Regions from separate parts of the Nanhaiella sioensis genome, predicted to be linked through region 1. Evidence: riboswitches for the same ligand, from Rfam matches in the RefSeq annotation. Region 1 holds a riboswitch; each other region holds the start of a gene.
The links. Region 1 has a riboswitch for cobalamin ahead of V1503_RS08855 (energy-coupling factor ABC transporter permease). Riboswitches for the same ligand answer to the same signal wherever they lie in the genome.

Region 1 (10,599 bases):
GTGTAACCTTCTCATACCACGTACCCTCTGGATAGACGATTGCTACACACGCATCCTTACATCTACCATTGCACCTCGTTCTTGTCGTATGAACAGTTGAATCGAGACCTAGTCTTTCAATTTCTTCACGAATAGCTACTGTAGCTTCTTCACCACCTTTTCTCATACAGCTTGAACCATTACATATCAACACGTGGTGTTTCGTCCCTTGTAAATTCCATGTCGTCAATTTCATCCTCTCCCTTCAATAAAGATGTAAAGTTCTATATTTTTGCTAAAAGCTTCATTATTTCATTTTTTGTTTTTGGAATAGTGCATGAATTAAATCCATCTTTCACTCTTAATTGTTCGAAGACATCAATGATCCACGGTTTCTCTAAGTGACTTTTTTGTAAAATCGCATCGTCTCGAAATACTTGATCAGGTTTGTCTTGGGCTATGATCCTCCCTTCATTCATTACAATGATCTCATCAGCCCATTCATAAGCTAAATTCACATCATGTGTAGACACAATCATTGTTTTGTTCTCTGTTTGAATATCATGTAATACATTCATAATTTTCTTAGCATAGTATGGATCTAGCCCTGCTGTCGGTTCATCTAATACCATGAGCTTCGGCTCCATGGCCACAATTCCCGCAATGGCAACTCGTTTTTTTTGGCCAATGCTTAAAAAATGAGGTGGCTTTTCTTTTAATGCAGTCGTTTCCGTTAACACCATTGCCTTGTCCACAGCTAGCTCCACTTCGCTCTCAGAAAGCCCCATATTTTTAGGTCCATATTTTATATCTTGATAAACACTAGATGAGAATAATTGAGAGTCAGAATCCTGATATACAATCCCTACCTGTTGACGTAATCTCTTTATCTCTTTGCGCTTGTACCGTAACGTTTCACCTTGAAAACAGATGGAACCACTCGTCGGTTGTAAAATCCCATTGAAATGTAAAAACAATGTTGACTTTCCAGCCCCGTTATTTCCTAACAAAGCAATTTTCTTTCCTTGTTCAATAGATAGAGAAATATTGTTTATAGCATCAGTCCCATCAGGATATTGGTATGTAATGTTTTCAAGCTCTATAATTGGTGTACTCATTAAACAGAACTCCTTTTACATAGCTGATGCTACGAATGTAAGCGTCAGCATTGATATCGCTACGATCCCCCAGTTCAGTGGATGATATTTATAGCTGCTTTCAATTTCATAATTACCATCTTGTCCACCACGTGTATCTACAGCTATTTGTAGTTCTTTTGCGTACTTCATAGACTTTACAAACACCCCTACTACTAGCTGACCTAAAGAATAAATTGATAGACGGTAATGTTGATAGCCAAGTCTAGAAGCTTGTGCGATATAGACTTCTTGAGCTTTATCTAAGAGTACAAAAATAAATCTATATGTGAATGCAACGAGTTCAATAAATAGTGTTGGTAGTTTCATTTTCTGTAGAAGCCATAAAATATCATGAAGCGGCGTAGATAATATTAAGAAATACATGCAACTTACAGTTGAGAAAACGGTAAAAAATAAGCTTGTAACGATTGATATATTATCTGTAGATATATACAACTGCCACGTACCAAAAGTCATTGACCATAAAGAATCAATTACTTTGTAGTCATACGGTGCAACCGAAATAAGAATAGGTATAATACTTGAAACCAAAAAAAATGATGGTAATAAAAGTAGTTTTATATAATCACGTACTGAGATTTTCGCACCAAAAACTATTGCCATGCTCATGATTAACAAAGTTATAACAGCAATAACTTCACTTTTTGTAATAAGACAGAAAAACAAAAATAAAAATGTGAAAACTGCTTTCTCAATAGGGTGAACATGTCGTAGCTGATTCAAATAAGCAAGCTGGTCAATCCGAAGCATGCTTCACCTCACTAGAAGATTCAGTGGAGAATTTTTTTCGTGCTCTACCATAGCCGATAACATAGCCGATTATAATTGCACCTATGGCCGCTTGTAAGGAAAATAGCAAGCTTTCTATCTCACCGCTTGGTGGCTCCCATAATACGTTGAACCAAGGCTCATAATTAGGTGCTATTTCACCAATCGCTTCTTCAGCTTGTCCATCTGCCCCACCAAATTCAGCATCCCGCTGTATTACTAAAGGAACAATAGCCAACAAGATGACCAACACTATCAAAATCAGATTTTTCATTAATTAACATACCTCCTTGTTTCAAATAGCTGTTTTCGCATTAATAGTTGCTTTTCGTAATAAAAGCTAAACAAGAATATAATTAGTTCAGAGCAGCTTTTCTTTGTTAAAGTCTATAAAAATCATTTCATACATATCAGTTACTCAAATGTAAGTGAAACAATGGCTGTAGCATAACTAATTGAGTTACTTCTCTTTTTGCTCAACTACCTTGTTGTTCTAAGCCTTTTTTGAACTCATTCTAACTACTGGAACATTTAATAGCTGTAATTCTCGAACATTGTATTTTGCAAGCAAGTTCATAACTACTACTGTTAATAGCCCCTCACTCACTGCTAAAGGAATTTGTGTGAAAGAGAAAATCCCAGCAAATTTGATAAATGATGCTACAACTCCTCCAACCTCAGTCGGAAATGCCAGAGCTAATTGAAAAGCTGTCACAGTATAAGTACTGAGATCTCCTAACATGGCTGCTAAAAAAACTGAGACTGCAAAAGAGAAATTTACTCTTAAGCCTGCTTTAAATACGAAATATGTAACCATTGGTCCTACAACAGCCATCGAAAATGCATTTGCACCGAGTGTTGTGATACCGCCATGAGCGAGCAATAATGATTGAAACATTAATACAATCGTCCCTAGTACACTCATGACTGTTGGACCAAAAAGCACAGTACCTAGCCCAACACCAGTCGGATGTGAACTACTTCCAGTTACAGAAGGGATTTTTAATGCTGACAACACAAATGCAAACGCCCCTGATAGCCCAAGCATCGTCTTCACCTCGGGGTTTTCTTTCACTTTTTTTCGGATGGAGTACATCCCAACAGCCAAAAATGGAATGGTTAAAACCCACCAAAAAATAGCCCACCCAACCGGCAGGAAGCCCTCCATTATGTGCATCGCATATACTGGCCGAAATGAATTCAGCCAAAAATAACTAGTCAAACCAATAATAATTGTTACGAATAGCCAAGCATGTTTTCTTTTCATCAGTGAAGCTCTCCCCCATGTTTATAAAGGCTGATTCGAAATATATTGATATACACACGAATATAGCTCGTGGTTACTAAACAAAATTAGAAGATTCCGAAAGAGCCTTTATGTAAAATAAAAAGAGCACTCAAACCATAAAGGATCGAGTGCTCAGAAAAAGTCAGTATTAACTATATGTTTACATACTAATTCTTAACAACACCTCCCTATATTCCCGTAGGTTACAATCGTGTTACTTAAACAGGCAGGTCTCCTGACTTATCTTCAACACTTCCTGCGCCTTCCCATTTCTTTCGAAACAGTGACACATATGCAGGTTGCTCAGACTTACAGTGGCGGGAACCGCGTCGGCTTTACACCGAACTTCCCTTTTAAGTTGTACACAGCTTTTACTTATGCACAACACCTGTTTATTTCATCATTCAGTTGTTATAATTCAGTATATTCTAAATTAAATTATGAGTCTAGCTTTTTTCATATCATGTATATTTGTGAAAGGAAATTTCTAATAGTACGTGTATAATATAATAAATATTAATTTGATTTCTAATAAAACAAAGTTAAGGTGACTAACTATGAAAATAGGACAATTTTCTAAAGAAAATAAAATAAGCATAAATACAACTAGACACTACATAGACCTTGGCTTAATAACACCTGAGAAAGCATCCGGACAGTATCAATTTGATGAACAGTGTCACAGAGATGTAAAGGATATTATTTACTTAAAAAACCTCGGCTTTTCGTTAAGTGAAATAAAAACAATCTTTCAATATAAAAGACTTGGCAAATTATCCGCACTAGAAAATAACGAATTTTACAAAGAGATTTTTGTAGAAAAGCTACATACGATAGAACATAAAATAGTCGAATACGAAGAAACGAGACAAAATTTGCAAAATGAACTTACCCATTTAAATACAACGAATAAACCTAAACAGCTTAAAATGGGTATGAGCTTATCAGTGCTCCCACTTTTAGAATGTAAAAAATGCGGCGCTGCTCTAAGCATTAAAAATGGAGACATCGTTAACAATCAAATCTTACATGGTGTTCTTCAATGTAACTGTGAGCATCAACACTTTATTAAAGACGGAATTCTCTTCACCCCACAAACCATTCATCATGCTCACCACGTTAAAAGTCCAAGTCATATGATGAATGAATTCAACTATTTTATATCAGATTACATTAAGGAAACAGATGAAAAATATTTAGATCATCTATATCAGGCTGTTGACTGGTTTTATAAAAGGGTTAATTTTGAACAATTAACGCATAAAATATTGCTCCATCTTGGTACCGGAATTGGTTTCTCATTAAGGCATATCTATAACTCCTTGCCTAAAGATTGCCTCTATATTGCGGTTGATCATGATTACCAACGACATTACGTATTAAAAAGTATTTTAGAAACTTATGAAGAACAGAAAAATATCTTATTTATTTGTTCTGATTTCCTACATATTCCATTAAAAAAAGAAGCAGTCGATTTTTTAATTGATACAGGCAGTTCAGAGCATAGCTTTCAACATGAAAACTTTTTAATAGAGGAAGTACAGCTTTATTTAAAAGAAGAAAGTAATTTAATCGGTGCATATTTGACGTATGAAAACTATCATAAAAAAAATGAAATCAATCCGTCTTATAGACAAAACTTTCAACTTAATAACATCAAAGAGAAATTAAAAACTTTACGCTATGACCTTGTCGACGATATGGTCTCTATTCCAGTTGATCAATCCCCTGGAAAGTATGAATTGCAATTACTAGATGGCGAGAAGATGTATACTTATCTTTATTATGGAAAAAGGTTGGGTTAACCCGACCTTTTGTAAATTTCATCGTAAAAAAAACGTAAATACTACCTTGCTATTGCCCTTTCCCGATGAATTAGGATTACTATAAAGGAGGGGGAAATATTGAGGAATAAATTAAGTCAAATGTTTGATCCAAAATCTGATGTAAAAAATTTGATCTTACTTTCATTTGGAAGCATTGTCTCGTTATTTGGATCTTTCGTTTACTCATTTGCTATCAGTTTATATGTTTTGACAGTAACAGGTTCGGGGCTTTCATTTGCAACAAACTTAATATTATCTATTATACCGACCATTATTTTAGGACCTGTAGCTGGAGTTATCACAGACCGTCTGAACCGTAAATTCATACTAGTTTTTAGTGATGTATTAAGTGGCGTGGTGCTTCTTGTTTTATATGTAATTAGTCTTCATGAACTCCATTTATATTGGATTTATGCAATAACATTTATTTTAAATGTCTTCAGTACATTTGCTAGTGTGAGCATCGAATCATCTAAACCAAATATTGTTCATGAAAATAACTTGATGAAGATCAACGCGATCACAAGAATAATTTTTTCAATTTCTTTTACTTTAGGACCAATTATAGGAGGAATGGTATTTGCTTTTGTTAATATAAAAACCTTTATATTAATAAATGCTATCTCCTTTATCATTTCAAGTATAAGTGAGTGCTTTATTAATTTCCGATTCAATGAAAAAAATTCTCCTAACAAAGAAAAAGACCACTTTTTCATAGAGCTAAAAGAAGGTTTTTCCTATATTATTTCTCAAAAAAAATTACGAGGCATTATCGTTCTGTCAATACTTGTTAACTTTTTTATTACTTTATCATCAACCATTCCAGTTCCGTTTATTATTACAAATGTTTTAAAGCTTCATTCTACTGCATTTGGAATCATTGAAGCGGCATTTCCAATTGGTATGCTAATTGGATCTATTTTCATTGGAAAATTTATTTCAAAGTTACATTATCATAAGTTTTTAATACTTATGACTATGATCATCTCCAGTTTAACAATCCTCATTAGTGGACCATTGCTCTTTAACCAAACTTATCACCCTATTTTTTACACAATATTTTATTGTGTATTAAATATAGGCTTTGGGATTTCTTCATCATTTGTCGATATCCCTATCATGACGTTTATTCAACAAATGGTTCCTGATCAGTTAAGAGGGAGAGTTATAAGTACTGGCTTAACTATTGTTAAGGCCATTGTACCGATTGCTATGATTCTGTCAGGAACACTTCTAAACATCATCTCACCTTATTGGCTACCATTAGTCGGAGGATCAACACTGTTAAGCATAAGTTTATATATGTATTTCACGAAAGAAATAAGATCAATATCGTTGAGACACCATACACAGAATGCGGAAGCACCTTAATAAGTTTTGAAGCTGTATGCGATTAAGTTACTGCATATCAGCTAAGGAATAGCTATTTGCATTTTAGCAGCAAAGGAATGCTAATTTAATAGGCACTTTTTGTTAGGCTGTTTTCGGTTGTTTTTCCTATTAACAAATACACATGAGAACAACTCAAGCTTTGGGGCATCTTTTTTTTAAAAAAATATTGATATAACAGCAAACTATATTAAAACAGCCTTTTGTTATCTTTGTTGCTTTATTTCACTTAAATTCGAGTAACTGATATGTTGCATATGTTGAATATGGTTTTAATAGTCTTAGAAGAAGAAAAGGTTAAACTAACTGCTTTATCCGTGTTTATATCTTAGTAAGAAAAGAAACGAGCTGTGGAAAAAACAATATCAAACATAAATAAAGGTGATTATATGAAAACAAACTTATTTTTTGTGCGCCATGCTCATGCTACTTATACACCTGATGAATTAAGTAGGCCTCTGTCTAAACAAGGTCTATTTGACGCAACTAACGTAACATCCATTCTTAAAGACGAAAAAATCGATATCGTCATATCTAGCCCTTACAAAAGAGCGATACAAACAGTTGACGGTATTGCCCAGCTTAGAGGTATGGAGATAGTACTAAAAGACGACTTTATGGAGAGATTATTGTCTGACGGACCAGTTGATAACTTCCTACAGGCTATAACAGCCGTTTGGGAAAATGAGCAGCTTTCATTCAAAGGTGGGGAATCAAATATAATTGCTCAGGCACGAGGTGTAAAGGTAACTAAAGAGATATTATCAAAATATGAAGGTAAAAATATAGTTGTCGGTACACATGGCAATATTATGGTATTAATCATGAATTACTTTGACCCACAATTTGATTTTGCCTTTTGGAAACAACTCACCATGCCAGATATTTATAAATTATCCTTTGATGGACATGAGTTAGTAGATGTCTATAGATTGTGGAGTTCTCAAAATCATTAACAGGATCCCTCATTAAATAGACTCGCTGCTTCACCCGTTGTATCAAAAGAGATGAAAACCGTAGATGCATTTGTATCTACGGTTATTTACTAAAACATGAGCATTTGTTAATTGAACTCATTACTAATTTTAGTTTCATAAGGTAATTCTTTAGATTCATTTGGCTGATTAACAGATAAGTTCGTTAAATTAAGCTTAATGCTAACCATAGCACCGACTATTATGATGATTGCAGCTGTAAAATAAGTAACGATTAATGATGTGTAAGTGACCAAAGGTCCAGCAACAGCCGATCCCACTAGCATTCCTCCAATAAATAATGGAGTTAATATTCCATTTGTTTTCCCTATATACTTTTCATCTATCATTTTAATGATGAGCATTCCAAGCATCGTTTGCCACATGGCTAATATTAAGCCTGTTATAAAATTCATTGTCGCTGTTAATACAAACCATACAGACAAAACCTCTATGATAAGTGAGAAAGACAAGAAACATAACCCTCCGACAATTACCCTTTTCACCTTAAACTTGTTGCCTAATATAGCAGCCATAATACTTCCAACAAACATTCCTATGCCGGCTAGCATATAAAGCCATTGAATACTCTCTTTATCCAGGCCTAAACGATCAATAACAATGAAAATGTCCAACGGTTGAACAATACCTGCTCCTAATCCAATGAAAACAAAAGCAATTGCAATAATACTTAAATTTCTTGAGTTCTTTACGTATCGAACTCCATCTTTCAATTCTTTAATAAACCTAGAAGAGCTATGTGAGTGCTCTTTATGCGGTGTTGGTAGGAACAATAATGTGATAGACGAAATGAAAAATGCAATCGTGATACTTACTAAGGAAGCGGTAATGCCAAACCAACTGTAGATTAACGTTCCGATAATTGGACCAATGATTAAAAATAGTGCTTGCAAGCTTTGAATAATTCCTATTGCAGGAGCAACCATATCTTCTGGAATATGTTTTTTGAATATTATGGAAGATGAAGGCTGTGATATTTGGCTAACAACACTAGAGACAAGTGTAGCTAGAAAAATAACCTGCCAATTTCCGTTATTCACAAATAAGATGATGATGCATATGGATAAAGCGCTAGCGAAATCCCCTAAGATCATTGTCTTTTTAGGATTCCACCTGTCTGCTAACGCTCCTCCAACAAAAGAAAAAAGAAAAATCGGGGTGTATTCAATCACAGTTAGCAATGAAACATAAATTGCATTATTATCAGTTAATTCCATTACAAAAAACAATAATGCAATGTTTCGAATCCAAATAGCACATTGCTGAATTAAATCCGTGAAAAGAATGATTTGGAAAACTCTATTTGATAATAACTTCATAAATAAAAACCTCCTATAATTTAATTGTTTAATTAAATTAAAATTTAAGCATACTTAAATTTTAATGAAAAAAATTGTAAATTATTAATTTTTGACCAACATTTATTGAACCTAAAGGCTATTTTTGTAAGACTTGTTGCTATTATGACCACTTATGTACTATAAGAAGTGGCTTTATAAGTGAGTCATCATGTTACAGAAGAAAGATGCCAGGAACTCTAGTTTGCACGTGTTTTTTCCTAACCACATTTATGGGTCAAATTACAATTTTTACGGGTCAATTACTTAGTTATATGGGTCAAATCATAATATTTACGGGTCAATTACTTAGTTATATGGGTCAAATCACAATATTTACAGCAAATACTTAGTTATATATGAGCCAAATCACCAAAAACAACAATCGACGGGCAAAAAGCCTAAGTAACTTAAAATTTAAATTATATAAATATTTAATTATACTTAACTATAATATAAAAATATATAGTTAATATTTTTCTTTTTGTTGAATTTCTGTAGCAATATTGTAAAGCTTCTGTTGTAAATCAACTAAATTTTCTAAATCATTTTCATTTAGTTTTGAATAATATTTTTTGATGATATATAACTCGAAATTAGCCATTATTTGATTGTATTCTTTTCCTTTCTCGTCTAGATGGACAATGATTTCTCTTCGGTTATTAACATTGATCTCTCTTTTCAAAAAGCCTTTTTTCTCAAGTTTACTTACGAGTTGAGTTGCGGCACTAGGTGTGATGGAAAAATGGTTTGAAATCTCATTGTTTGTTAGTGAATTTGCGTTTAACAGTTCCAATAAGATACTTTGCTTTGTAGTTAAATTTAGAAATTCTTTATTAGCAAATCCATGATATTCTTCCAGAAATATAGTATTTAAAGCATCTGAGGAGTGTTTCAATTTTTTATAATAAATAGCAGTAATGTCATCCATATAATCACCTTTGAAGTTTGAAATTGACTTTTATTGTTGTTTTCGTACTAAGACTCTTTTCATCCATAAAGAGTGCATGGTCTCTCGTATAGCCTCATTGTTTATAATGCTAATTTACTATCAATAGCGATAAAGCTTACGAAAAGATCCTTTTAATTTCACCTTTATTATAAACTAACAAAAACAATTAAGCAACCTTAAATATTAATTGAATTAAAATAAAATTGAAGTTAACCTTTTTTATACATGGAAAAACCGTAGATGAGCATTATCTACGGTTTTACGCTCTTTACTTAGTATGACCTTATTCTGAAGGCATTGTAAAGTAAACATAGTCTGATTCATAAGTAATTTGGTCTTGAGCTATCCCCCATTTAACAAGCATTTTAACTCGATATTCTGTGTCAAAATCCGCTTCTTTTGTCCAAACATCATTCCAATCAGTCGGGTTTAAAAGTTTATAATCCGTGTAACCCCATTGTCCATTTGGATATAATTTCTCACGTCGTAAATAAACATACTCTGGGCCACCTACATCGTCAACATTTGCGAGTAAATCAACAATCATTAGATTACCGCTACTATAGATCCCCTTAATTTCAACTGGTTTTGGCATTAGATAATAGCTCCAAGGGGAAGCATATTTCTCATTACCCACTGAATTTGTAATCGTTAGTTTCATTCTGTATTGCGTATCCCATACAGATTCTCTTTCCCAAGTTGATTTACCAGTCACGTCATAATCAGTATAACGCCATATCCCATCTTCATATAATTTCTCACGTCTTAAGGTCACAGTATCGCCACCGCTTATGCTTACTGCAAAATTCAGCTTCATCATACTAGTAGTATGAGATAAATCCGTAATCATTGCTGCAGGTGGTTCTTTGCCTACTAGAGTCCATGGTGTAACTTGTCCTTTGTCC
Region 2 (10,599 bases), 1.7 Mb from region 1:
TTTTATAGGGATGATGAGGCCATTATTAGAAGGGATAGGTGTACCAGCTGAAATTATTCCCCTCGCAATAATGAGGCCGATTTCTGGAACTGCAGCATTAGGAATGACCACAGACTTAATTGGCACGTATGGACCAGACTCTTTTATTGGAAGATTAGCTTCGACGTTACAAGGAAGTACCGATACAACTCTATACGTGCTCACAGTATATTTTGGAGCAGTAGGAATTAAGAAAATGGGCGATGCATTAAAGGTTGGTCTGCTTGCTGATTTATGTGGCATCATCGCGGCAATCATCGTTGTAACAATCATTTTTGCTAATTAAGGCGCATCTCAATAGAGTAGCGCCTTATTTTTTTTATTCTGAAAACTTGTGAAAAGATGTTCAAACAAGTAAGATGTTATCGAGGTGAATTTTAATATGGAACGACTACAAAAAGTAATTGCACAAGCAGGAGTTGCTTCTAGGCGAAAAGCAGAGCAATTAATTTTAGATGGAAAAGTACGTGTAAATAATAGCACAGTTAAGGAGCTTGGAACGAAAGTTAGCTCACATGATAAAGTTGAAGTGAATGGGATTCCGATTGAGCGTGAAGAACCTGTTTATTATTTACTATATAAACCAAGAGGTGTTATTTCCAGTGTATCAGATGAAAAACAAAGAAAAGTTGTCACAGACTTTTTTCCTCATCTAAAACAACGTATATATCCAATTGGACGCTTGGATTATGATACATCAGGGTTATTGTTGCTAACAAATGATGGTGACTTTGCAAATATATTAATGCATCCTAAATACGAGATCGAGAAAGAGTATGTTGCAAAAATAAAGGGTATTCCTACTCGTGAAAATGTGAAAAAGCTTGAGAAGGGGATTCGTCTAGATGACGGAGTAACTTTACCGGCAAAAGTGAAAGTTAAGTCAATTGATAAGAAGAAAAATACTTCAATCGTGCAAATTATTATTAGGGAAGGTCGAAATAGACAAGTTCGGAGAATGCTAACGGCGATCGGTCATGATGTAATGAAGTTAAAACGTGAAAAATATGCCTTTTTAGACTTGAAAGGGTTAAATACGGGGGATGCACGTGAGCTTTCTCCTCATGAGGTAAAACAGCTACGCTCGGTAGCGAAGACTGGTAATAAAAAAAATATTTATTAAGTTTATGAATCTGTCACACAACATTCAAAATGTAAACACTGTGAAAAACTTATTTAGTGATATAATGTGGAGTGGATTATACTAGGCAAGTGAATGAGCAAGATACAGGGGGATTTTATATCGTCCCTAGGAGGGGGATTGGGATCATGAAAAAACAGCAACGGTTAATTATGCGAACCGTCATTTTAGTTGTATTGTTGGCGGCCCTCGGATATGCCCTATACTCAAATATATTTATGACAAAGGAAGCGGTTGCAAAGGGAGATCAAGCGCCAGACTTTGTGTTAACAGATTTGGAAGGCAACACACATCGATTGTCCGATTACAAAGGCCAAGGGGTATTTTTGAATTTTTGGGGGACATGGTGTAAACCGTGTGAACTTGAAATGCCCTACATGAATAATCAATATCAATATTTTAAAGATAAAGGCGTAGAAATCATTGCAGTTGATATTGATGAGTCTGAATTTAGCGTGAAGAAATTCGTCGACAAACACGGATTAACATTTCCAGTTGTTATTGATGAAGACAGCCAAGTGATGAATGCATATGACGTTGGGAATTTGCCAACAACTTTTTTAATAGACAAAGATGGAAAAGTTGTTGATATTGTAAACAAAACCATGAGTGAAAGTGATGTTAAACAATACATGGAAAGCATCATGCCATAGGGAGTTAGAGAAATGGAAAACGTTAAGTGTGAATGTGGACACGTAAATCCGCATGGAACGGTTTTATGTGAGTCCTGTGGAAGGCAGATTGATAATGTTAATAATGAAGAGCAAAAGCAAGTTGATATGCGCTATGATGGTAGCGCAAGGCGTTCACAAACATATAACAAAACGGTAATTGATAAAATATGGAATTTCTTTTCTTCTGTAAAAGTTGGTGTTTGGTTAATAGTTATTACTTTAATAGCTTCAGCATTTGGAACGATTTATCCGCAATTAATGTATATACCGAATACAGCTAAGGCTGATCCAGCAGCATACTATGAATCTCAGTATGGGGTGACAGGAAAATTATATTACGAATTAGGCTTTCATGAGTTATACGGCTCATGGTGGTATTTAATCTTAATAGGGAGTATCGGTATTTCTCTCGTTATTTGTAGTTTAGATCGAGTGATTCCATTATATCGTGCATTAAAAAAACAAGGTATTTCAAGACATCATAGTTTTTTAAAAAGACAAAGGCTTTATAGTGAATCTCAACTAAAAGGTAGTGAAAATTCGTTAGCTACCGTGAGAGAGAAGCTATTAAAGAAAAGGTATAATGTCCGTGAAGAAAATGGTAATATTCTTGCTGAAAAGGGCAGGTTCTCACGGTGGGGGCCTTATGTAAATCATGTTGGACTCATCATTTTTTTAATAGGTGTACTCGTTCGATCGGTACCAGGGGTGTATATTGATAAGTCATTATGGATGCGTGATGGAGAGACTAATGAAATCCCAGGTACGAATGGAAAATATTATTTACAAAGTCATGGCTTTAAGTTAGATGTCTATGAAAAAGACTCTGAAAAAGATGTTTTTGAAGATGCGTTAGCGAAAATTGGCGATGGGGTGTTAGCAAAAAACTATCAAACTGATGTTACGTTATATGAGCGTGTCGGTGATTTTATTCCAGGTGCGGAACCGGAGCTAAAAAAAATCAAGGATTTTGCTATCCGTGTGAACGAACCTTTAAAATATGACCATTATGCGTTATACCAGGCAGACTTTAAATTAAATGAATTTCGTGAAATGTCCTTTAAATTAATAGAAAAAGAAAATGAGGATGTAAGCCTGGGTGAATTAACGATAGACCTTCACAACCCCCAGGAAGAGTATGATTTAGGTGAAGGTTATCAAGTAAAGTTATTGAAATACTTTCCTGATTACTATTTAAATAGTAATGGTGAACCTGATACAAAATTAAAAATACCTAATAATCCTGCTTTTGTATTTGAAATGTATACACCTGATACTCCAGAAGGTGAAAGAAGCTTTGTTGCGATAAGGCAAAATATTGAGCCTAATGGGGATAATCAATATAAGATGGCTTTTTCAGGAATTGAAACGGTGAATGTCTCAGGGTTAACTGTAAGGCGTGATTTTTCATTAGCTATTATAGCCATAGGTGGAGCAATATTTATGATCGGTGTTATCCAAGGGATGTACTGGAATCATCGTCGGATTTGGTTCAAGCGTGAAGGGGATTTGATTTATATTGCAGGACATACGAATAAAAATTGGTTTAGTTTGAAAAAGGACATTACATCAATTATCGAGGGTACTCAGCTCGTGATGCCAGTTGATCAAGTTGAAGATCGTAAGAAGCAGGCAAAGGGGGATTAATATGGCAGAATTAAGTAGTAATTTACTATATATTGCTTTTTTACTATATTTAATTGCAACAGTTTTTTTTGGAGGGACGATAGGCAACAAACGCAGTGATAATAAAAAAAACCTTTGGGCACAAATTGGGATTATTATTACGATCTTAGGGTTTGTGTCACAGCTTGGCTATTTTATTTTGAGGTGGATTGTAGCTGGACATGCGCCAGTCAGTAACTTATTTGAATTTACTACGTTTTTTGGAATGATGTTAGTCGGTGCATTCATTTTTATATATATTATTTATAAAACTAGTGTACTCGGTTTGTTTACACTCCCAATAGCTATGCTAGTTATTGCATATGCTAGTATGTTTCCAACTGACATTTCTCCTTTAATACCTGCGTTACAAAGTGACTGGTTATACATACATGTTATTACTGTATCAGCAGGTCAAGCAATTCTTGCAGTAAGTTTTGCTGCTGGGTTAATTTATTTAGTTAGATCAGTAGATCAATCGAAGAAAAGTAAACGGACGTTTTGGCTTGAATTAATATTGTATAGTTTAGTAAGCACAATAGGTTTTATTACCATTACTAGTGGGTTTAAGGTTTTAGATTATGAAGCGACATTCTCATATGTTGACAAGAGTGAACAGCCACTTGAAGTTACTTATCAACTTCCAGCTTTAGTTGGACCATATCAAGGGGAGCTTCTTACAGCTGGACGCTTTGAGCCACTAATAAGTATGCCTGCCGTTATCGATGCACAAAAATTAAATACTTTACTATTATCATTAATTACAGGATTAATTATATACGGCATGCTGAGGTTAATACTCAGGAAAAGAATTGGAGCTGCATTGCAGCCTATTGTGAAAAATGTTAATTTAGATCTAGTGGATGAGATAGGTTACCGTGCAGTAACGATTGGGTTTCCAATATTCACATTAGGCGGGCTAATCTTTGCGATGATTTGGGCGCAAATAGCATGGAATCGTTTTTGGGGATGGGATCCAAAAGAGGTATGGGCGCTTATTACTTGGCTCTTTTATGCAGCCTTTTTACATTTAAGACTTTCTAAAGGATGGCACGGTGAAAAATCAGCATGGTTAGCGGTAATTGGTTTTGCCATTATTATGTTTAATCTAGTTGCTGTTAACCTAGTCATTGCAGGATTACATTCATACGCATAATCATAAAGACAGATACGCATAAACCTATACGTTAACAATTTCAACTATTAACATTGTCTGAGGAGGACGAGACATATGGAAAGAGAAATTAAGATATTAGTTGTTGATGATGAAGAACGAATTCGACGACTATTAAGGATGTATTTGGAGCGTGAAGATTACGTAATTGAAGAAGCAGACAACGGTAATGATGGTTTACTTAAAGCTCTTGAAAATGACTATGACCTCATTCTTTTAGATTTAATGATGCCTGGTAAGGATGGCATTGAAGTATGTAGAGAGCTTAGAGAAAAAAAGGCGACACCTACAATTATGCTAACTGCAAAAGGTGAAGAAGTGAATCGTGTCCAAGGGTTTGAAGTTGGGACAGATGATTATATCGTTAAACCATTTAGCCCGAGAGAGGTTGTACTTAGAGTCAAAGCATTGTTAAGAAGGTCTTCACCGACTTCTTATTTACAAACTGAAACAACTACAAAAGATGTAATTGTATTCCCTCATTTATCAATTGATAATGATGCACATCGTGTATCTGCGGATGGGAAAGAGGTCAGTCTTACACCTAAGGAGTATGAGCTTCTTTATTTTCTTGCCAAGGCTCCTGATAAAGTGTTTGATAGAGAGCAATTATTAAAAGAAGTTTGGCACTATGAGTTTTTTGGTGACTTACGTACTGTTGATACACACGTAAAACGTCTACGTGAAAAACTGAATCGTGTTTCTGAAGAAGCAGCAAAAATGATCGTAACTGTTTGGGGTGTGGGTTACAAGTTTGAGGTAACCAATGAATGAAACTTTGGCGAAGTGTAGTAGGGAAATTATGGTTTACTATTTTGCTATTAGTTTCATTCGTATTATCAATTCTAACCGTCCTTTTACTCCAGTTTTTTGAAAATTATCATGTCAATGAGGCAAAGAATGATTTAACAAAAACAGCGACCAAAATAGCCTCGATCATGGAAGAATATGATGATAAACAATTAGCACGGAATATTTCATGGGAATTAATTGATGAGATGACGAAAGTCATTATTGTATATGATAAAGATAATTATTGGTATTCACCTGATAGTAATGTACTAGAAAACCTACCAATATCATCGATCTTTAATGATAAACAACTAGCCAGGGTGTTTACGAACAGGGAAGTAATAAGCGAAAAGAAATACTTACATGAAATCACAGCTCCAGTTGATAAAAACAGCCAATTGTTTTTAGTTGCTGCACCTTTAAAAGTTTCTAACGAAGAAAATGGCGCAGTAATTATATATCAGTCATTAAGGGCTGTTGAAGAGACATCACATCAAACAACTAAACTAATACTTTTAGCTGCGGGAGTCGCAATTGTATTAACGACCATATTTGCTTTTTTCTTGTCAACTAGAATAACTTCTCCACTGCTTAAAATGAGAGAAGCAGCGTTCGAAGTGGCAAAGGGGAAATTTGATACGAAGGTACCGATTTTGACAAATGATGAAATTGGTGATTTAGCTACTGCTTTTAATCAAATGGAGCGACAATTAAAGTATAATATGAACGCGTTAAGTCAAGAAAAAGAGCAGTTATCTAGTATTTTAAGCAGTATGGTTGATGGTGTAATTACTTTTAATAAAGATGGCTCGATCTTAGTTTCAAACCCACCTTCTGAGCAATTTTTGCAAGCATGGTATTACGAACAAGGCAATTTAGAGAAGCCAACAGAAGAGCTACCATCAGAGGTTCGAGAATTGTTTAAACAAGTTGTTTCTTTTGAGAAAGAACAGACGATAGAAATCACATTACAAGGTAGGAATTGGGTTATCGTTATGAGCCCGTTATATGATAATAAATTTGTCAGAGGAGCTGTCGCAGTACTTCGAGATATGACTGAAGAACGAAGGTTAGACAAGCTACGAGAAGATTTTATTGCGAATGTGTCCCATGAATTAAGAACACCAATTTCTATGTTACAAGGATATAGTGAAGCGATCATTGATGATATTGCTAGTAGCGATCAAGAAAAGAAAGATATCGCAAAAGTAATATATGATGAATCTTTACGTATGGGTAGGCTAGTGAATGAGCTATTGGATTTAGCTAGAATGGAAGCTGGTCACTTAAATTTGCATTTAGAAGAGATAGATATTCAACCTTACATTCAAAGAATAATTCGCAAATTTCATGGGTTGGCACAGGATAAGTTAATTACCTTGGACGTGCAAATTAACGTAGTACATAAAACAATTATGTTTGATCCTGATAGGATTGAACAAGTATTAACTAATCTGATTGATAATGCAATACGTTATACTGATGAACAGGGAACTGTTGTTGTAAAAGTTGATTCTATAAAAGATGGTTTGAAAATTGACGTCAAAGACTCTGGTTCAGGAATTCCTGAGGAGGACTTACCATTTGTCTTTGAACGCTTCTATAAAGCAGATAAAGCTCGAACGCGTGGACGTTCAGGTACTGGACTGGGCTTAGCAATTGCTAAGAATTTGATAGAGGCGCACAATGGAAATATCTTCGTTCATAGTAAAATTGATGAAGGAACTACATTTTCATTCTTTATACCACAATAATAAAATGCACGATTGTGCCATGTTAAGTATTTGATAAGCAGTCAAATTATTCTTGTCAATATATTAATAATCGGGTATTATGAAAAAGAATTTTTAAAAGGGCTCATTTCGTATATGGTGTTACTATTGTTAGTAAATATGCTAGAAATGGATTTATGGCAATTAGTTTTATCCTAAACGTCTTTGCATGAATAACAATAATCAATGCGTAAACAGCCTAAAAATGAATAGTGCTAGGTGTCTTTTCTATTATACTACATAGGAAATAAAGGGAATGTTAAAACATTCCATAAAGACTTAAAAGGGAATTCTAGTGTGAATCTAGGACTGCCCCCGCAACTGTATTTGTGGACGAAATGATATTACCACTGTATGGAATAATAATATTATACATATTTATTGTTAGCCATATGGGAAGGATCAAAGTAGGATGAAGCATGAGTCAGTAGACCTGCCAAGCACTATATACGTTTTCAATTCTTCGGGGATTGAGTATTGAGACGGTCGAGTAGTGTATTTTTTAGTAACAATACATTTATGATGCCGTCTAACAGCTCATCCAATTCGGATGGGCTTATTTCTATTTAGGCTGATTTCGTTAACATTGTTGTTACCTGAACAACAGAGGTTTATAATCATTCTCATCGTTGTATTGAAGAAAAGACAACACGTAACTCTAGTTGTCCTAATACGAAAAACAACAATGAATACGAAAACTGCCATATTAAAAAAGAAGGAGAAAAAAGATGTTAAACATTAAAAAGTACTTCCCTACTGTCTTTATCGTTATTTTATCATTCATTTTATTAGTAGGTTGTGGTCAAACAGAGGTTAAAAATAATGAAGCTTCTACAAATGTAGAACAGGAAACTAAAGTTGATGATAAAGCAGAGTCTAGCTTTCCAGTAACAATTACGGATGGATTAGGTAATGACGTGACAATAGAAGAAGAGCCACAAGCAATAGTGTCGTTAATACCAAGTAATACAGAAATAGCTTTTGCGTTAGGTTTAGGTGATAAAATGGTTGGTGTAGGTGATTGGGCTGATTATCCACCAGAAGTAGCCGATATAGCAAGGGTTGGTGGAACAGAATTTAATGTTGAAAAGGTGATTTCATTAAACCCAGACGTCGTTCTTGCCCATGCCTCAAGTGCGCATAGCTCTACTGAAGGTCTTCAACAACTACGAGATGCTGGTATAAACGTGGTCGTTGTTAACAATGCAACATCATTTAAAGCAGTTTATGACTCTATTAAAATGATTGGTGTTGTCACTGGAACAGAAGAAAATGCAGACAAGATCATAAGTGATATGACAGAAAAATTGAATCTGATTAAAGAGAAGTCAGCAGAAATTAAAGAAGCTGATCAAAAGGTAGTTTGGATAGAAATATCCCAAGCTCCAGATCTATTTACGACGGGAAAAGGTACCTTCATGCATGAAATGCTTGAAGCGATTGGAGCAAAAAATGCAGCAGGCGATCAAGAAGGTTGGCCACAATTTACAGAGGAAGATGCGGTATTGCTTAAGCCAGATGTTATTGTTATTACATATGGGTATTATGTCGATAATGCAGTTGATCAAGTATTAGCGCGTGATGCATGGCAAGAAGTACCAGCTGTAAAAAACAAACTGGTTTTTGATATTAACTCTAATTTAGTAACACGTTCTGGTCCACGTTTAATTGAAGGAGTAGAAGAACTTGCAAAAGCTGTCTATCCTGACATTTATCAATAAAAACCGTTCTCTACCATATATTATTACTGTATGTTTTGTTATATTTTCAATTTTGTTAGGGGTTTCGATAGGGACGTTATCGATCCCCTTTTCTACTATTTTAAACGTGATCTTTTATAGAGTTTTTCATTTAGGATCAATAGAGACGATTGATACAACAGTAGTAAATATTATAATGGCGATTCGCTTACCCCGAGTGATTCTAGCTTTTATTGTCGGATCTTCTCTAGCGATTGCAGGGGCTGCATTTCAAGGGTTGTTAAAAAACCCATTAGCAGACCCTTATACACTTGGAGTATCTTCTGGAGCATCAGTTGGAGCAGTAATTGTGCTTTTTTTTGGTATACATATCCCTTTTATAGGGAAATTTACTTTACCTATATTTAGTATTTCTTTTGCGTTTCTGTCCCTCATACTCGTATTAGTGTTTGCCAGAGCAGTTGAGAAATCCATGTCTGTGGAAACGATTATTTTAACTGGGATTATATTTAGCTCATTTTTAGGGTCTATTATTTCTTTAATGATTGCACTTACGGGTGAAGAATTAAGACAGATCATTAACTGGTTATTAGGTAGTGTAGCGATGAGGGGTTGGGATTATATTAAAATTATTCTACCTTTTTACATGGTAGGCATTGTATTACTACTCGGTAATGGAAGAGAGTTAAATGCATTTTCATTTGGTGAAGAGTCAGCTAAAGTTTTAGGGGTTAATGTGGCAAAACGAAAAATGACCATTTTGGCAGCTTCTTCATTATTAACAGGTGCAGCTGTTGCTGTGTCAGGAACAATCGGTTTTGTAGGTTTAGTTATTCCTCACATAACAAGGCTTTTATGGGGCCCCAACCATGTTCGTCTATTACCATTATCAATGCTTAATGGGGGGGCATTTTTAGTTATTGCTGATTTAATCGCTAGAACAATTATTACTCCACGTGAACTACCAATAGGAGTCATTACTGCCTTAATTGGTGCACCTGTGTTTGCTTATATTTTTATATCGAATCGAAGAGGATGATATTGTCATGATTAATGTAACGGAAGCTAGTTATCATTATAATCAAAAAAAGGTGCTGGATGATATTAACTTCACTGTTAAAAAAGGAGAAATTATAGGTATAGTTGGGCCTAATGGCAGTGGTAAAACAACATTATTAAAATTAATTAGTGGAATGTTACATGCTAATACAGGTGATATAAGGATAAAAGGCCAGTCGATAACAAAATATGAGCAAAAAAAACTAGCGAAAATCATTGCTGTTTTACCTCAAACAATTGAAGCTTCATTTAATTATTCCGTTCAGGAAACAGTTAAATTAGGCCGATATGCTCACCAAACAGGGTTATTTCCTCAGTGGACCGATGAAGATGAGAACGTTGTAAAAAAGTCAATTCAACTAACTGGTTTAACAGGGATGGAGGAAATGAGCTTAGCGACTCTAAGTGGTGGAGAGCGTCAAAGAGTGTTCTTGTCCCGTGCATTAGCACAAGAGCCTGAAATACTCATGTTGGATGAGCCGACTAATCATCTAGATATATCGTATCAAATACATTTGCTAGATTCTTTATCACAATGGTCTGAGACATCAGACTTAACTGTCATTGCTATTTTTCACGACCT
Region 3 (10,599 bases), 2.5 Mb from region 1:
ATGGGATTGGTGTGCTTTTTTTATATGAATAAAAAAGTTTGAAGTTAAGACGTGACGGAAGGAAATGTGTTGAAATATACTTGTGCATGATACCGCCCGTTCAGATGTATGTGTAATTGGTGTTGTCGAAATAATCTCTCCATATCCTGTTTCCACATTTAAGTAAACTTGAATATCAGTGAATCAGGTGAAGATCCTACTCCACCTAAATTCACTGATTCCACCTATAGAAGCGGGGATCTTAACCATCGATGAGGGACAGTATACCCTATTTAGTTATATTCCATTTTGAATGCCCTCTAAAAGGCTAGGATAGAAAAGTTTCACTTAGGGATACCTTACAAATCATCAAAACCATTCACGTCTGATGCTTTTGTATATTGACGAGATTTTTGTTCAAAAAAGTCTGTTTTACCTAAATCGACTTCTTGGTAAGCGATAATCCATCGCAATGGATTTTTTATCGGTGCATGAGGAAAAACATTTCTACCATGCCCTAATTGATGACAACGTTTATTGGCCATATATTGAATGTATTGCTCCAATTCCTCAAACACAATTCCATCCATTTTATTACCTATTATTTCACGACCCCATTCAATTTCTAATTCTGCTGCCTTCCGGAAGGTAGCAATTGCATACTGCTCTAGTTCTGGGGTGTTATACTCAGGGTTTTCTTTCAAAACTTCTTTATATATTTTTTCAAATAGACCTACATGGATTTGTTCATCTCTATTTATATAATTAATCATCGTTGATGTTGCAACCATTTTTTGATTTCGTGCTAAATTATAAAAGAAAGCAAAGCCACTATAGAAAAACAAGCCTTCTAATATCACATCATATATAATGGAGTGCAAAAAGTTTTCGATGGATGGTTGTTCAGTAAAATCTTTATATCCATTCGTGATAAAGTCATTGCGTTTTCGTAACGTATGTTCTGTACGCCAATATTCAAACACTTCATCCTGAATTTTTTTTGGTACAATGCTTGATAAAACATAGGAATACGAGTGATTGTGAATGACCTCCTGTTGAGCTAGCATAATCATGAGTGCATTGACAGAAGAATCTGTAATATAGTCAGCAACCTTACTTGCATAGTCAGATTGAATGCTATCTAAAAGAGCTAATAATCCAATGATTTTCAAAAACGCATCCTGCTCAACTTGAGAGAGCTGTGGAAATTGTTTTATATCCTTTCCCATATTAATTTCAAACGGTGTCCAGAAGTTTGCTAACATTACTTTGTATTTTGGGTATGCCCAAGGAAAACGGACGTCATCCCAGTTTAATATATTTGAACTTGCCCCGTTGATCATACTTGTTGAACAGTTGGGTGCTTGTGCATCCATAAGCTCTCGTTTTGCAATTGTAATCATCATTATCCCCCTCTTTTAACTATGACAGCTATCGCAATCTTCAATGTCAGCAGTTGATGTTGAACGTACATAATAGGTTGTTTTTAATTCGTTTCGCCAAGCAAGTGTATGAAGCTCCAATAATTCTTTAGCCTTTACGTCATTCCGAACGTAAATATTAAATGAAATTGATTGGTCGATATGCCGCTGTCGTTTCGCATTTTGCATAATACTCCACTTTTGGTCAATTGTATAAACCGACTTGTAATACCAGTTTGTGTGAGGTGTCAAATCTGGTGCAGTAACTGGTATTTTATAGTTCTTTTTCTCTTCAGAGTATTCTTTTCTAAATATCGGGTCAATACTTGCTGTAGACCCTGCAATGATCGAAGTTGATGAATTAGGTGCTACTGCAAGCAAATAGCCGTTTCGAATACCGTGCTTCTTAACATTTCCTTTTAACTCATTCCATTGTTTTGAATGATATTTTCTGTATTCGAAATATGCTCCTGATTCCCAATCTGAGCCGTAAAATGCAGGATAGGGTGTTTTTTCCTTAGCCAATTCCATGCTAGCTTGAATTGTTTCGAACGCTATTTGTTCATACAGTTCATCACAATAAGCGACAGCTTCATCACTTTCCCACGCTATACCTTTTAATGCTAATAAATGGTGCCAACCAAATGTACCTAATCCAATCCCTCTATATTTTTCATTCGTTATTTCTGCTTGTAATACAGGAATTGCATTTAAATCTATTACATTATCAAGCATACGAACTTGTATTTTAATTAACCTGTTAAGGACATCATCCTGAACTGCTTTAGCTAAAGAGATTGATGATAAATTACAAACGACAAAATCCCCAGGCTCTTTCACAGTAATGATTTGACCATCATCTACCATTTGTTCAACAACAACTGTAGGACTCATATTTTGCATAATTTCTGTACATAGATTACTACAATAAATCATCCCTTTATGTCTGTTTGGGTTTGCTCTATTTGCTGTATCTCGGTAGAACATATATGGTGTTCCTGTTTCTAACTGTGAAATCATAATAGCCTTGAAAATATCTATCGCTGCTACAGTTTCTTTTGAAAGGATCGGATTGTTTACGCATTCCCAATATTTATCTCGGAAAGACCCTTTGCCACGCTCCTCATCAAAATAATCCTCTAATGAAAAGCCCATTGTTTTTCTTACTTCGTGTGGGTCAAAAAGATACCATTCACCACGTTTATCAACAACTTCCATAAATACATCAGGTATACACACTCCGGTGAATAGATCATGTGTACGAAGTCTTTCATCTCCGTTATTTAATCTCGTATCAAGAAACGACAATATATCCTTATGCCATACATCTAAATAAACTGAAATCGCTCCTTGCCTTTGGCCAAGCTGGTCAACAGACACTGCCGTATTGTTTAACTGCTTCATCCAAGGTATAACCCCTGATGAAACTCCTTTAAACCCCTTTATGTCACTACCTCTCGCTCTAATTTTCCCTAAATAAACACCTATCCCTCCACCATTTTTAGATAAATTCGCGATGTCTGTATTCGAATCATATATTCCTTGCAAGCTATCATCAACTGTATCTATAAAACAACTTGATAGCTGGCCATAGCTTTTTCCTGCGTTAGCAAGTGTTGGTGTTGCAACCGTCATATACAAATTAGAGAGTGCCCAATAAGATTCGTTAATAAGTGCTAATCTATTTTCCTTATTTTCGTTCATCATCAATGTCATTGCAATGATGAGAAACCGCTCTTGTGGTAACTCAAATACTTCTCCTTGATGAGATTTTGCCAAATAACGATCCGATAATGTTAATAAACCTATATATGTAAAATATTGATCTCGCTCTGGTACGATAATGTCTGCTAATATATCAATTTCTTCTCTTGAATATTGTGAGAGTAATTTCGGACTATAAATTCCCATCTCCGTCAGCTTTAATAGCAATTGATAAAATGAACCATAGTGGTAACCTGACGACTCAGCTCTATTTTCAGTCGCTTTTTGATAAAGTGAATCAAGGTATATATTTGCAGCAAAGAAAGTCCAATCAGGCTCTAACGATGTAATCCTTTCCAGTGCAGATAATATTAACATGTTGGTAAGTTGGTCAATATGCCATTCATCTTTATTCTCAAGAGCCAGCATTATTTTCTCTCGATATTCATCAAATGATAAATGAGGAAATCTATCAGCTATTTTTTGAACATAATCTAAAACCATTTCAGACGTACCATCAGCCAGCTGCTGATACTCAACTAATACCTTTTGCATTCTTTCCATCCCCTTTTAATAAAAATGCGTATGAATCTCGCCTGCCTCCAACATGCAATGAAATCATTACACATGCTAGGTATATTGTGAAGTGACTCAATGGGTTAGAAGGCAGAGCTAGACCCTGTTCATCCTAAAATATAAAAAAGCTCATCCTTAGTAAGATGAGCGAACAGAACGATGGATATATAAAAGAGAGAATTATCACCCTTTTAAGAATAGTCATTCAACAAAAAAATGTTTGAATGATTTTTCTTCTCCTCGTCCTATCCTCCCAACTCCCGAAGAAAATAGCACTAAATAAAAAAGGCAGGTCTCCTGACTTGTGCTTCGCTTTACTTTAAGCCCCTTCCCATGAAATCGTACTTCACAGTGGTTTCGCTTATTTCATCAGCACTTACAGTTGCGGGTACAGTTTTGGATTTTCACCAAATTCCCTACATGGAGATGTTCTATATTTCTCGAACATCTATACGTCGATTTTTCGACACCTTTTTTACTAGATAACAAAATATTGTATTATCAACTTAATTATACTACTAAATATTGAATTTCAATTTAAATTATAATAGGTTTTGACATTTCTTGCAATAAGAACTATACGCAAATAAGGAGTATTTAAATTAAAAGATTAAAGATGACAGAACTTTGTCAGGTAACATATCGATCATCTATATGTATAGTATTGAACGAAGGTAGGTAACATTAAGCAGTTCAGAAATATTGTGTAATTAAGGTAATATGACGTTTACACCACGTAAGTACCTTGAATATTTTCAATCTTCTACACATAGTATTTTTGAAAGGTAACAAAGTGTAGTAATTGCTTAAAGGAGGGATTATGTTGTCAAAAATAAAAGATCTTTTAACCTATGAAGATTTTTTTATGAAGAAAATATTTAGTAATAAAGAACACTACTGGGAAGTATTACAAATATTACCTAATTTTATTCAGACAATATTATCAAAAAAAAATGCTACTATAAATGGTGAAGTAGAAGATAAAAATTCTGTGAATAATAAAAACATTTTTGTTGGTAAAGATAGTTTTATAGAACGAGGTGCATATGTTAAGGGACCTGCTATAATCGGTGAAAATGTTAAAATTTATCACGGAGCATATATTAGAGATAACGTAATCATTGGTGATAACTGTATAATTGGTAGTTGTTCGGAAATCAAGCATTCTATAATACTAAATGGATCTAGTGCTCCTCATTATAATTTTGTAGGTAATTCAATACTCGGTCAAAATGTAAACCTTGGTGGTGGGGTACATTTATCGAATTTTAAAAATGTACCTTTTGGAGGGAAAATCAAAGTAAAGACCATAGATAATAAAACTATTTCAACTAATTTAAATTACCTAGGTTCAATTGTAGGTGATAATTCGAAAATTGGAGTTAACTGTGTGTTAAATCCTGGTTCAGTTATCGGTAAAAATGTTCTTACTTATCCCAACCTAACAATACGAGGTTATATTGAAAATAATTCACTTGTCAAAAACATAAATCAAATTGAGATTAAAAGACTTCTCTAATTTCCGTTCGAGATAGTTATATATAATGATAACCCGAGATAAACCTTATGAATACAACTTATCCAATATTATTTTTCTATTATCCCATTTCTTTTCAATATGTCTATGATATACAATGCCCTATGTTTATAAGTATGATTTTTTGCGACCATGTCTTTACCTCGTTTCCTTATAACATCTCTTTCCTCAGTTTTTAATAAATAATGCTTTACTAATTCTACTGTTTCTTCTTTTGAAGAGGATGTAATTAAGTGATACCCTGGTGTAAATAAGCGTCTTATTTCTTGTGTATCAGACGTTATGAGAAATCCTTCTGAACCTAATATTTCAAAAGTTCTTTGTGTAAGCTGATTTTGCTGGTTTTGAAGGCCTATGATGATATCAGAGCTACTATATACTTTTGGAGTTTCTAAATAATGAATATAACCATGGATCCAGTCATTAGGAATTTGCACACCAAGTATATCTTGCATGTTCTTCCAACCTACTCCCCAAAAATCAACTCGTATATTTGCTTTTATTAACGGCTCAATTAATGTTTTAGTAGATTCGTAACGATAAAGGTTAGTGTTTTTTCTAAGAAGATGAGGGTATGCATTAGCAACTACTGCTATCGACTTAGTATATTTAGGTTCAGATTTAGTAATATAATGTGTGTCTGGATGATATCCAAAATCTAAACGAGCTGAAGGTAGACCTAACTTTTTATATACTTTCACCAATGAAGGACAAATAGTAAATATAAAATCTATTTTACTATTTTTAATTAATGGTAATGTAAAAGTTTTAGTATGTGTGGGGTCTTCAGTAGCCCAATAAACATGTGGGATATTTGTTTTTTCAAGATATTCCTTTAACCAACTTTGTTTTTCTTTTCTATGCTCTCTCGTCCATCCCATTGAAAATATGATATGAGGATTATAATTAGCAACGGTATTAAAAAGTTCGGATTTTGATGATATTTCACAAATGTTAACTTCATGACCTAAGTCTTTAAAGCCTCTAGGCAGTCCGTGAATCCACATCGGGTGTTTTTCTAAAAATAAAATACGCATTTTAAACACACTCTCCGTATAACTAAAATCAGGATTTATAAATATTCAAAGAAAACCTCCCCGTTAAGGGCATTTCTTTGTGATATATAAGAAAATGTCTTATATCGTTGGTTTTTAAATGTTTTCTAATATTTTTAGACGTCGTCCCTGTGGTGTACCTTCATATCGTGACACACACACTATGTTTACTTTTTCTTATCTTTTTTAAAAGTAGTGACGTTTATGCACCGACAAGTACTATCTAGCATATTATTTAAATCGGTATTTACATCTGTAATCGATAATCTATACCTATGGCTGCCTATTGGTGGAGTATCACAGACTGTGTTATTTGGGGTTAATGTGAAAACACTATTCGTCCTTTCATCAAAGACATTATACGTACATATTGTTGTAGAATTCCCACCTGTAATACGTTCTACTACATAATTTACATCAATTGGTCCTAGAGTCATAGTGTCCGCTTGTAAGTCTACCATGGAATCAACCTTTAAGATCCAATCCTTTTCTTTAACCATTATCGAATCAGTAGTTAATTCTATAGGCACAAACGGAGTTTGAGGGTTACCGTCTGATAATGTGAAAGTATCAAATTCACAATTACATATTATGTTGTTATTAGAATCTCCTTTACATTTACACTTTGACATAATTCACCATATCCTTTCAGTAATTTATGATATTTCTCACTCCTTCTATTTATATTCATATTCATACCATTTTGCAAAGGGCATTAGCCAAAGTTCTGATGAAAAATGTGAGTTACATTAAGTGCTTAGTTTAAACTGTAACACCTCCTTCAATCGGTCATAAAATAATTAGAAAAGCTTTAGAATTGTTTACCTTCTACTAATATAAAAAAAGAGGTGAATAACATTAGCAAGCCAGAAATTAGTCTGTGTATGATTGTAAAAAATGAAGAAGAAGTATTAGATAGGTGTTTATCTTCCATAATTGATTTAATAGATGAGATTATTATTGTTGATACTGGATCAACGGATAGAACGAAGGAAATAGCAATTCAATACACAGATAAAGTTTATGACTTTGAATGGGTGGACGATTTCTCAATCGCCCGGAATTACTCTTTCTCAAAAGCTACAAAAGATTATATTATGTGGCTTGATGCAGATGATATTGTACCAGCAGAAAGTCAACATAAAATTGCTGAATTGAAAAAAATTCTTGCTGAGCTTAAACCTGATTCTGTCATGATGGTATACCAGAATAGTCTAGACTCAGATGAAAACACCATGTTAACAATCTATCGTAATCGTATATTGAAAAGACAATGTAATTTCAAATGGCATGGATATGTTCATGAAGTAATTGAGGTTTCAGGTAAAGTATTAAAAACAGATATTGCTATAAAGCATAAAAGCGAGCGAAGGAAATCAGATCGAAATATTAGAATATACGAGAAAGCCATAGCCAAAGGGGCAACCTTTTCTCAGAGGGATATTTTACATTATGCTAATGAATGCTTGGATCACAAATACTATGAGCAAGCCATTCATTTGTATGAAACCATTCTTGCTATAACAAATCAGGATAAAGAATTTAAGTGTTATGCTATATGGAAGATTGCTGATACTTATATTAACCTTAAAAATTATGACAAAGCGATTGAGTATTGTTTAGGCTCTTTTAAGGTTGATTCTCCAAAAGCTGAAATATGTTGCAGGTTAGCAACATGCTTTCAGTTAAAGAACGACATTCACCAAGCCATCAGTTGGTATAAAATAGCGACAACTATTGAAATACCTCAATTAGAAGATTGTGGGTTTCCCATTTTTCAAGAATCATGTTACACATGGATTCCTCACCTAAAATTATGTGCTTGTTATATATATTTAGAAGACTATTCAAAAGCAAAGGTGCATAACGAGTTAGCAGAAAAATATGTTCCTAATAGTTTTGCTGTAAAAGAATACAATCGGTTCTTACATGAAAAACATCTAGAAAGCTGAAATTCCAGAAAATTAAACGGCAACTAACCCACAATCCGTTATAATTTTGGGTTAATTGACATTTATCTGAAGTGTGCATATTCCTTTAACTAAATCGGTATCGGAAGTTCTGTCATGGGCAGAAGGCGTGAATCTTCGATTGCTGCAGTCCGATGTCCAATACCGGCAAGGTAGTCTTGATGACTTGAAAAAGCAAGAAACGACTGCACGCTGTTCTGGCGGATTAGCATGACAAGATCCCACCTTTCGTCTTCTGGACCGATAAGAAACTCTCCGCTACCACCAAGAAACATCACTTCTCCCCCACTTTCACGGAGAAATGGGAGCGTGTGCTCAATATAGCGGTTGAAAGCTTCAGCACCGCTAATTGGGACCTCCGATGATAGTTCAGGATTAGCTGTGTAATCGGCAATATCACGAAAACGCAGCAGGTTCAGCATGATGATGCTACCCTCATATCCGTGTTGCATGAACCTCATACCAGCACGTTGCGATGGTTCGATGTAACGAATGATTTTAGTCTTCTTTACACTCATTTTCTTCACTCCTTGACGTAATTTAAGTCAATAATAACAAAAGACATAAATTATGTCGATACTTTTGACATGATTTATGTCTTTTTCCTCAAGCAAAAATATTTATTGAAGTGATCTATCCATTAGCCCAATAAGCTTTACTCCACAATATGGTCCTAAAATGAAGAAAAGCACTAATCCTTGTTACAGATTAGCGCCAGACTGTTGAGACTCAATTTACCTTATATAAACTAGGATTGTTCTACTAAAGTGTTATTTTACTACATTCCTTATAGCATGGATATTTTCTAATTGTTTCTTTACAACTTGAGTATGTTGAACTGCTGCTTCATAAAATCCATATTGGTCTGAAGCTCAACGTGTGTTGAGTTTTATGTTATTATTTTTCCTCGACTGTAAGAGATTTTACATTATTGTTTCCAACTGGATTATCACTTAGGTCTTTATCACTCACTGTAAATAATTGACTTGTCCCCCCAAAATTAGTTCTTGTGTACAAAGTCGCTTTGTAATCACCGACAATATATATGGAGGATAATGAGCCTTCCGTAATTCCAACTTCCTCTGTCGTGGAATAAGCCCCGACTTTAGTAATCCTTTTATACGTATTTAGTGGATTATAGTTTTTATCTTTAAATAAATAAACTCCTTTTGGCAATATCATAAATGAAGAAACTTGGTTTTTGCCAACATTTGAACCAGATAGCCACTTTGATCCATCTTTATATGAAGACATACTTCCCTCATAATTCATATGTTCATATAATACAGCAGCCCAATCTCCTATAACGAGGACTGAACTTAATGCATCATTAGGAAAACCACCTTCACACCCATCCTTAGTAATTAATCCACACAATAACCAATTATTATATCTATTGTGTTCTCCTTTGAAGTTTTTATCTTTAAAGAAGTGAACACCTTCACCTTTTACTATTTTGATAGCAGATGCTCGATTATCACCTATATCTCTATCATCTAATGTTTTGTCACCGCCATCATTAAACCAAGAAACTTCACCATCATAGCCTTTATATTGATAGGTTATTAGCGCATACGGTCCAACAACCTTCACTGAAGATAAATCATCATTTGGAAAGCCGATATCTGCTTGAATATCATCAAATGAAGTTATTCCATCATTATTTCTAGATTTAAATAGCATGTCACCCATATACTGCGATCCAGTAAATAGATAAACACCATCTTTCTTTTCTTGCACCTCTAAAGATGAAACCGTATTAGCGCCAATTTCCTTTGAATCTAAGTCACGGAAAGTCGCATTGCCAAATATCGTTTGAGTTAAACCACCATAACTTTTATCTTTGTGTAGTGTAACGTATACATCTCCTCTGACTAATAAAGATGATAGGCTATTATTCGGAAAATCTATTGAACTCACATCAGATATTTTTTGACCTTTACTGACTGCAACACACTCCCCGTTAAATCCTGTTTTAGTAAAAAGAAATGCAGTTTCTGTTACAGAAAAGTTATTAGCTATTTTAGAAGTTGGTGATTTTATTAATTTATCATTATATAAAACTTCCTTTCCAATATAAAAATCTACGTTGTTATTTTCAACTAATACATCGTATAATTCAGCAGAAATATTCACTGAAGCATCTGTACCTTCAAATGTCCCTACTTCTTCACCGCCTGCGTCAGGATTACCAATATATACTCTATAATATGTTCTCTCTCCAGCTGGTAGTTGATCATCTTCCCAAGAAAAAGGAATAGAACAGCTAGTTTGAATAATATCCCTTAACGATGCGGCTGTTAATTCGACTTTCCCAAAAACCTCATTACTTGGACGTGATACAGTTTTATATAATG

Region 2: another riboswitch for cobalamin. It lies ahead of V1503_RS16885 (ABC transporter substrate-binding protein); the one in region 1 lies ahead of V1503_RS08855 (energy-coupling factor ABC transporter permease).
Region 3: another riboswitch for cobalamin. It lies ahead of V1503_RS20870 (ribonucleoside-diphosphate reductase subunit alpha); the one in region 1 lies ahead of V1503_RS08855 (energy-coupling factor ABC transporter permease).

What each region holds. Positions count from the first base shown of each region.
Region 1 covers NZ_JBKAEG010000001.1:1,900,322-1,910,920, forward strand. Annotated here, with positions in the region: gene V1503_RS08835 ((2Fe-2S) ferredoxin domain-containing protein) at 1-229, opposite strand, end outside; gene V1503_RS08840 (energy-coupling factor ABC transporter ATP-binding protein) at 264-1,097, opposite strand; gene cbiQ (cobalt ECF transporter T component CbiQ) at 1,113-1,889, opposite strand; gene V1503_RS08850 (energy-coupling factor ABC transporter substrate-binding protein) at 1,876-2,181, opposite strand; gene V1503_RS08855 (energy-coupling factor ABC transporter permease) at 2,401-3,174, opposite strand; cobalamin riboswitch at 3,404-3,602, opposite strand; gene V1503_RS08860 (MerR family transcriptional regulator) at 3,753-5,000, shown strand; gene V1503_RS08865 (MFS transporter) at 5,100-6,392, shown strand; gene V1503_RS08870 (histidine phosphatase family protein) at 6,800-7,366, shown strand; gene V1503_RS08875 (MFS transporter) at 7,474-8,724, opposite strand; gene V1503_RS08880 (MarR family winged helix-turn-helix transcriptional regulator) at 9,212-9,673, opposite strand; gene V1503_RS08885 (Vps62-related protein) at 9,978-10,599, opposite strand, start outside.
Region 2 covers NZ_JBKAEG010000001.1:3,630,771-3,641,369, forward strand. Annotated here, with positions in the region: gene V1503_RS16850 (spore maturation protein) at 1-325, shown strand, start outside; gene V1503_RS16855 (pseudouridine synthase) at 422-1,162, shown strand; gene resA (thiol-disulfide oxidoreductase ResA) at 1,309-1,833, shown strand; gene resB (cytochrome c biogenesis protein ResB) at 1,846-3,501, shown strand; gene ccsB (c-type cytochrome biogenesis protein CcsB) at 3,503-4,675, shown strand; gene V1503_RS16875 (response regulator) at 4,751-5,467, shown strand; gene V1503_RS16880 (ATP-binding protein) at 5,464-7,239, shown strand; cobalamin riboswitch at 7,459-7,712, shown strand; gene V1503_RS16885 (ABC transporter substrate-binding protein) at 7,995-8,978, shown strand; gene V1503_RS16890 (FecCD family ABC transporter permease) at 8,944-9,996, shown strand; gene V1503_RS16895 (adenosylcobinamide amidohydrolase) at 10,004-10,599, shown strand, end outside.
Region 3 covers NZ_JBKAEG010000001.1:4,408,074-4,418,672, reverse strand. Annotated here, with positions in the region: gene V1503_RS20875 (ribonucleotide-diphosphate reductase subunit beta) at 339-1,385, opposite strand; gene V1503_RS20870 (ribonucleoside-diphosphate reductase subunit alpha) at 1,398-3,668, opposite strand; cobalamin riboswitch at 3,951-4,169, opposite strand; gene V1503_RS20865 (LbetaH domain-containing protein) at 4,504-5,199, shown strand; gene V1503_RS20860 (CgeB family protein) at 5,268-6,254, opposite strand; gene V1503_RS20855 (hypothetical protein) at 6,440-6,904, opposite strand; gene V1503_RS20850 (tetratricopeptide repeat-containing glycosyltransferase) at 7,157-8,224, shown strand; gene V1503_RS20845 (DUF1330 domain-containing protein) at 8,314-8,760, opposite strand; gene V1503_RS20840 (fibronectin type III domain-containing protein) at 9,140-10,599, opposite strand, start outside.